One region of the Faecalimonas hominis genome, then DNA from elsewhere that is predicted to be linked to it. Evidence: riboswitches for the same ligand, from Rfam matches in the RefSeq annotation. Region 1 holds a riboswitch; the other holds the start of a gene.

The links. Region 1 has a riboswitch for FMN ahead of ribD (bifunctional diaminohydroxyphosphoribosylaminopyrimidine deaminase/5-amino-6-(5-phosphoribosylamino)uracil reductase RibD). Riboswitches for the same ligand answer to the same signal wherever they lie in the genome.
Region 2: linked by a shared signal. The riboswitch ahead of ACYQ35_RS10555 (ECF transporter S component) and the one ahead of ribD (bifunctional diaminohydroxyphosphoribosylaminopyrimidine deaminase/5-amino-6-(5-phosphoribosylamino)uracil reductase RibD) in region 1 are both predicted to bind FMN.

Annotation. Positions count from the first base shown of each region.
Region 1 is NZ_BAAHSH010000023.1:13,122-16,532, forward strand. Features, by position in the region: gene ACYQ35_RS02945 (class I SAM-dependent methyltransferase) at 1-142, shown strand, start outside; gene ACYQ35_RS02950 (class I SAM-dependent methyltransferase) at 167-973, shown strand; FMN riboswitch at 1,446-1,560, shown strand; gene ribD (bifunctional diaminohydroxyphosphoribosylaminopyrimidine deaminase/5-amino-6-(5-phosphoribosylamino)uracil reductase RibD) at 1,837-2,964, shown strand; gene ribE (riboflavin synthase) at 2,946-3,411, shown strand, end outside.
Region 2 is NZ_BAAHSH010000060.1:9,595-13,005, forward strand. Features, by position in the region: gene ACYQ35_RS10550 (hypothetical protein) at 1-1,190, shown strand, start outside; FMN riboswitch at 1,239-1,357, shown strand; gene ACYQ35_RS10555 (ECF transporter S component) at 1,461-2,063, shown strand; gene ACYQ35_RS10560 (cyclic-di-AMP receptor) at 2,126-2,461, shown strand; gene ACYQ35_RS10565 (YcxB family protein) at 2,550-3,056, shown strand; gene tsaE (tRNA (adenosine(37)-N6)-threonylcarbamoyltransferase complex ATPase subunit type 1 TsaE) at 3,070-3,411, shown strand, end outside.

The DNA.
Region 1 (3,411 bases):
GGAAGGTTTTGCGCAGAAACTGCGGGATATGGGGTATGAGGAAGTACGACTCGTTGATATCGCACAGGAAGCTTTTGGCTCCCACCGTCGGGCTGCCGTGATGATGCTAGGGTCTTCCCGGTTGCTTGTCGGCAGAAAGTAATGTATCAAAACAGGAGGTTTGGCTATGTCCAAGTTAGGAGTCGTGGAGGATACACTGTTCGTCCCTATGCTGGGAAGAATTTATGCTAGTGAGCATTACCCGCAAATTTTATATGATAAAAAAGCATTGGAATTGAAAAAGAAGCTGCCTTCAGACTTGATTAAACAGAATATGCAGAGCCAGTATACCTTTTTGGCCTCTGCTTCCCGGTCTGCTAATATGGATCGGATTATTCGGACTTTTCTGGAACGCAGACCGGACGGTGTGATTGTCCAGTTGGGCTGTGGTCTGGAAACAACCTATCACCGATGTGATAACGGAAAGACACACTGGTATGCCATGGATCTGCCTCATGTGATCGAATACCGGCGGGGACTTCTTCCCGAACCAGAGAGGGAATTATATATTTCCGGGGATGCCTTTGCAAAGGATTGGATCAAAAAAGTTCGCAATGATGTACTTGATGCTCCTATTCTCGTTACTGCAGGCGGGTTATTTCATTATTTTGAGGAACATAAGGTCATTGCCCTTCTGCGTATGATTGGGCAATTTGGAAATATGGAAGTTGTTTTTGATACGGTGAACAAAAGAGGAATGACCATGATGAAGAAAAAATATATGAAACAGGTCGGCCATGCCGATGCACAAATGTTCTTTTATGTGGATTCAGCGGAAGAACTGGCAGCAAAGATCGGGGGTAATGTGAAGGTGATTGCGGAGGAACCATACTATCGTTACATCCCTAAAAATGACTTAAAGCTATCCACAAAGGTCAGTATGACAGTTTCTGATCAATTCAAGATGGTAAAGATGATACATCTAAAACTATAGTGGATATACAATATCAGAGAGAGAGAACTTTATCATTTTTTCGGACGCACTGATGAAACACCATCAAAAGCCGCCTTCTATCACCAGCGTGCAAAATTAAAAGATAATGCACTATGGGAACTTTTGCAAATCTTTAACCAGAAGCTTCAACCAACTCTATACAGAAACCGTTATCGTTTGGTTGCTTGTGACGGTTCTGTTGCTGATGAAGTCGATCCGGAACTTCTGGCAAAAGTATTGGCTAATCCAGAGATGTGGGCATTGCTCAATTCATTGGCGAAAACGATGAAGTAATGAAAAATAGTGAAAAAATAGTGTAATTTTAGTGAAATAACAATTCATAAAACGATATAATATATGGATAAAATGAGGATATTTATTGTGTATATGGATATTCTATCTCCATCAGTAAACTAAGTAAAATAAAAATTCTGCTTTACAAATAACAGATAAAGTATTAGAATAAACAAAAAGATATCTTCAGGGCAGGGTGAGATTCCCTACCGGCGGTAAAGCCCGCGAGCCGAGAGGCATGATCCGGTGAGATTCCGGGGCCGACAGTACAGTCTGGATGGAAGAAGATGATAGTACAGTTGATTTTTTGTATGAATGAATGTAGTATCAGAGCTCTGAGATGGTGATCCATTTCAGAGCTTTTTATATAGGAAAATCAGACATTCATTTATCAATCATATGTAACAGATCAATTCCACCCTGCAGATATTTCTGCAGGCTTTTTTTGTATCTGGTACATTGTTTTCGAAATAACTATACCATTCACTTGTCTGTGAATCCGATTGCACATGTTTAAAAGCCTCGGCGTAGCCCAGGCAAAGAACAGGAATAAGAAAGAAGGAATAGAAATGACGGATCAGGAATATATGCTTCGGGCTATTCAACTGGCCAAAAAAGGAGAAGGCTGGACGAATCCCAATCCTATGGTAGGGGCAGTGATCGTAAAAGACGGAAAGATCATCGGGGAAGGCTATCATAAAAAGTATGGAGAACTTCACGCGGAACGTAATGCAATTGCTTCTCTTACAGAATCAGCAGAAGGTGCGGTGATTTATGTTACGTTGGAGCCTTGCTGTCATCATGGTAAAACACCTCCATGTACGGAAGCGATCATTGAACAGAAGATCAGAAAAGTGGTGATCGGTTCCAGAGATCCGAATCCGAAAGTGGCAGGAAAAGGTGTACAGATGTTAAGGGAAGCCGGTGTAACAGTAGTTGAAGATTTTATGAGAGAAGAATGTGATCAGCTGAACCCGGTGTTTTTCCATTATATTACTACGAAGACTCCTTATGTGGTAATGAAGTATGCCATGACACTGGATGGGAAGATCGCAACGAAAACAGGAGCATCAAAATGGATCACCGGAGAATCTGCACGAAAAGAAGTACAGCATATGCGGCATCAGTACATGGGAATCATGGCTGGTATTGGAACTGTGCTTGCAGATGATCCGATGTTAAACGTCCGGGTAGAAGGCTGGAAAAGTCCTGTCAGGATTGTGTGTGACAGTAAGCTCAGGATCCCGCTGGGCAGTCAGATTGTAAAAAGTGCGGAAAAGTACCGGACGATCGTGGCTTATGCAGAACAGAAAAATACAGAAGAGAAAATAAAAATATTACATACCATGGGAGTTGAAACCATTTACTGTCCCGACGAAAAGAATCAGATAGACCTTAAGAAGCTGATGGCAGTTCTTGGAAACAGAGGCATTGACAGCATCCTCCTGGAGGGAGGAGGTACGTTAAATGACAGTGCACTGCGAGCTGGAATTGTAAAGGAAGTACAGGCTTTTGTGGCACCAAAGCTGTTTGGCGGTGTGGCTGGGAAGACACCGGTAGAGGGTATTGGAGTTGAACTGCCGTCTGAAGCAGTGGAACTGAAATATACAGATATCTGCCAGATCGGTGAGGATATCCGGATAAAATGTCAGGTGTGTGATAAAAAACAGGAGGAATCATGTTTACAGGAATCGTAGAAGAGAAAGGAAAAGTCCGTTATATACAGCTGACAGGGGAATCAGGGATCCTGGCAGTGAAAGCCCGGAAAGTCCTGGAAGGGACAAGGATCGGTGACAGTATCGCTGTGAATGGTGTGTGTCTGACAGTTACGTCGATTCAGCCGGACGGATTTACTGCCGATGTGATGGCAGAGACGATCAGAAGAAGCAGTCTTGGCAGCTGCAAGGCCGGAAGCCAGGTAAACCTGGAACGTGCAATGGCTGCAGACGGCAGGTTCGGGGGACACATAGTAAGCGGCCATATTGATGGGACTGGCGTGATACGTTCCATGCTCCGGGAAGAAAATGCCATCTGGGTATCAATTGAGACATCGCCACAGATTTTGCATCTGATCGTGGAAAAAGGATCCGTCTGTATTGATGGGATCAGCCTGACAGTTGCAAGGGTTGATGAAGCTGGTTTTC
Region 2 (3,411 bases), on a different contig from region 1:
TGGGGGTAATTACATGGATTTGTCTGAAAGGGAAAAATATTCTTCGGACAAGTGTTGCCTTAGTGCTTCTTGTCGGTGTGGAATGGGCGTTTTATTCAAACATCCCGTCAAATTCATGGCTTGGTATTTTGAAATGGTGTAACCTGTTTTCGTTTATCCGAACGGAAAATTTCTTCCAGACATATGAGACGGTCAATCTGTTTGGTTATCCGGTATCATCGGTAATTGTCTGCTCGATTGCGGGAGGAATTTTATTTATCATTTGCATTGTACAGAGTATTCTGTGCTATGAAAAAGTGAGCCGGGGGGAGTACGCTCAAAAGAAGGAAAAGAAAAAACGTGAAGGAAGACAGACAAAGGGGCATGGAATATTCTTTTATGAGTTCCGCAAAGTAATGTGGATTAACGGTGCGGGCGTAGTGCTTCTGCTCTTTACGATTGGATACTTTATGACGGTGTCCGGGGAAAAAATATACTTTTCTCAGGACGAGTTGTACTATAAACATTATCTGAAAGAACTGGAAGGGGAGATGACCGCAGAGAAAACGGAGTTTATTCAAAAAGAAGATGAAAGAATTAAAAAACTGGAGGAAAGTGAGGAGTCCTTTGACAAGGAGAGAATGTTACAATGTAAACCTGCATTTGACCAGGTAAAAGTGCAGGCGGAGAGAATCGGTGAAAAAGGCGTTTTCTTAAATGAAATCGGTTTCAATTATCTGTTTGATAAAACTACCTTTATAGGGAGAATCGGATTGCTGCTTCTCATCATTATGCTAGCATTCTTTCAGACATTTGTCATGGAGCAGATTGCGGGAATGGATACGGTGTGGAACACTATACCGGAGGGGAGAAAGAAAATTCAAAGACGAAAATGGGTGATTTTAATTGTGTCCGTCCTTCTGTTATCTGCTTTTATAGAAGGAATGTTTATCGTACACGGAGTAAAAGGGCAGCAGTTGTCAGGACTTTCAGAACAAATCAAATATATTTCCGCATTCGAGGGATTTGGAAATATGCCGATTGCGGTTTATCTGTTTTTACGTTGGGGTTTTGAGTGTCTTGCGGGAATAGGAGGACTGATTGTAATTGCCGGCGTTTCCAAAAAAGTGAAAAATACTGCGACTGTTCTCCTAGTTTCGGGAGGCATTGCAGGTTTGTTCTATCTGTGTATGCGATTTATTATCATATAAAATACTTGCGAAAAGGCAGAGAAAAGAGATATAATAAGAAAAAAATAAAGGATTCTTCAGGGATATGTGAAATTCATTACCGGCGGTAACAGTCCACGAGCCATGAGAATGGTTGATTTGGTGTAATTCCAAAACCGACAGTAAAGTCTGGAAGAGAGAAGAAAATCGTTTTGTGTGTAAGCAGAAAACTCCCTGAGTGTATAAACTTTTGGGAGTTTTTTATGCAAAACTGGAGAAGAATTCCTTTTAGAGAAGAAAGGAAAGAAAAAAGTGAGTACAAAAAAAGTAAATGCAAGAAAATTGGTAAGTATTGGTATGTTGTCAGCGGTCGCTGTTATTTTAATGCAGTTTGAGATACCGCTCCCATTTGCCCCGGCGTTTTATCAGATTGATTTCAGTGAGATTCCCGTTTTAGTGGGGAGTTTTGCTCTCGGTCCTTTGGCGAGTGTGACGATAGAGTTCGTCAAAGTGCTGCTAAATATGCTTATCAGCGGAACAACAACCGCAGGTGTAGGCGATGTGGCTAACTTTTTGATTGGCTGTGGTCTAAGTGTTCCGGCGGGTATCATTTATCATCAGATGAAGACAAAGAAAGGCGCTTTTATCGGAATGATAGCGGGTACAGGGTGTATGACAATACTGGGCTGCTTTTTAAATGCATATGTACTTTTGCCTGTCTATGCAAAGGCATTTGAACTTCCGATTGACAGTCTGATTCAGATGGGAACGGAAGTAAATGACTCCATAACGGGACTGGCAACCTTTGTTATTTTTGCCGTTGCACCGTTTAATCTATTAAAGGGAGTGCTTGTATCTCTTGTTGTTCTGCTGATTTACAAAAAAATTAGTCCTATCTTTAAAATGAAGAGATAAATGGAAAAAAATGTGTTATAATAACAGATATGAAAAGTCAGAAAACATAAGGAGTGATGGAAATGAAACTGATATTTGCGGTTGTACATGCTGAGGACGCCAAAGGTGCAGCGAAAGAGTTGAATAAGAAACAATTCGGAGTGACAAAATTATCGAGTTCGGGAGGATTTTTGCGGAAAGACAACTGTACGCTGATGATAGGAACAGAGGACGAAAAAGTCGGAGAAGTAATGGACGTATTGAAAGAAACATGCGCGAAGAGAGAAGAAGTTGAGATTGTAACTCCATATCTGAGCGAAGGTATGCAGATACCGAATTATGCATACACTCCGATTAAAGTCGAGGCAGGAGGTGCGATTGTTTTCGTTGTCGATGTGGCAGAGTTTTGGAAAATTTAAGAGGGCAAAGTTGTAACGAATGTATAGGTGTGCTATAATTTTATGGCACATCTATTTTTAAAGTGAAAAGAAACGGTAGGGAAGAAAGATGACGATAAAATTTAAAGTAAACATGACAGACGGGGTAATGTACGACTTTTTGCTGTACCACAATTATACGAGTATGACAGGACTTATAGGTAGTATTTTAGGTGTTTTGTTGTTGGGTGTTGCCATAACGAAAGGAATGGCGGGAGACATACAGACGGCAGTTCTTTTCTTTGCCATCTCCATATTTGTGTTGATGTCAACGCCGATGACATTGAAGGCAACGGCGAAAAATCAGGTAAAAAATACACCGATGTTTCAGGAACCCTTGGAATATGAAATTTCAGAAGAAGGAATTACGGTTTCACAACATGAAGAAAGTGCGTTGAATGAATGGAAAGATTTTGCAAAAGTGGTTTCCACAAGCAAATCGCTTATTCTTTATATCACGCGCGTGAGAGCAATTATTTTGCCGAGAGAGGCAATGGGCGACGATTATATGAAAGTGGTGGAAATGATTTCTAAAAATGTACCGGCAAAAAGAGTGAAAATCAGACATACAAGATAGAAAAGGAAGAACGATGATAATAGAGACAAATAATGCGAAAGAAACATTTGAATTAGGTGTACAGATTGGAAGGGAAGCGAAAGCGGGAGATGTATATACTCTTGTCGGAGATTTAGGAGTGGGCAAAACCGTATTTACGCAGGGGCTGGCAAAGGGATTGGAGATTGAGGAGCCGATTAGCAGCCCTACATTTACGATTGTACAGGTATATGAGGAAGGACGGCTTCCGTTTTATCATTTTGACGTATACCGCATAGGTGATGTGGAAGAAATGGACGAGATCGGTTATGAAGACTATATTTACGGACAGGGAGTATGTCTCATAGAATGGTCCAATTTAATTGAAGAAATTCTT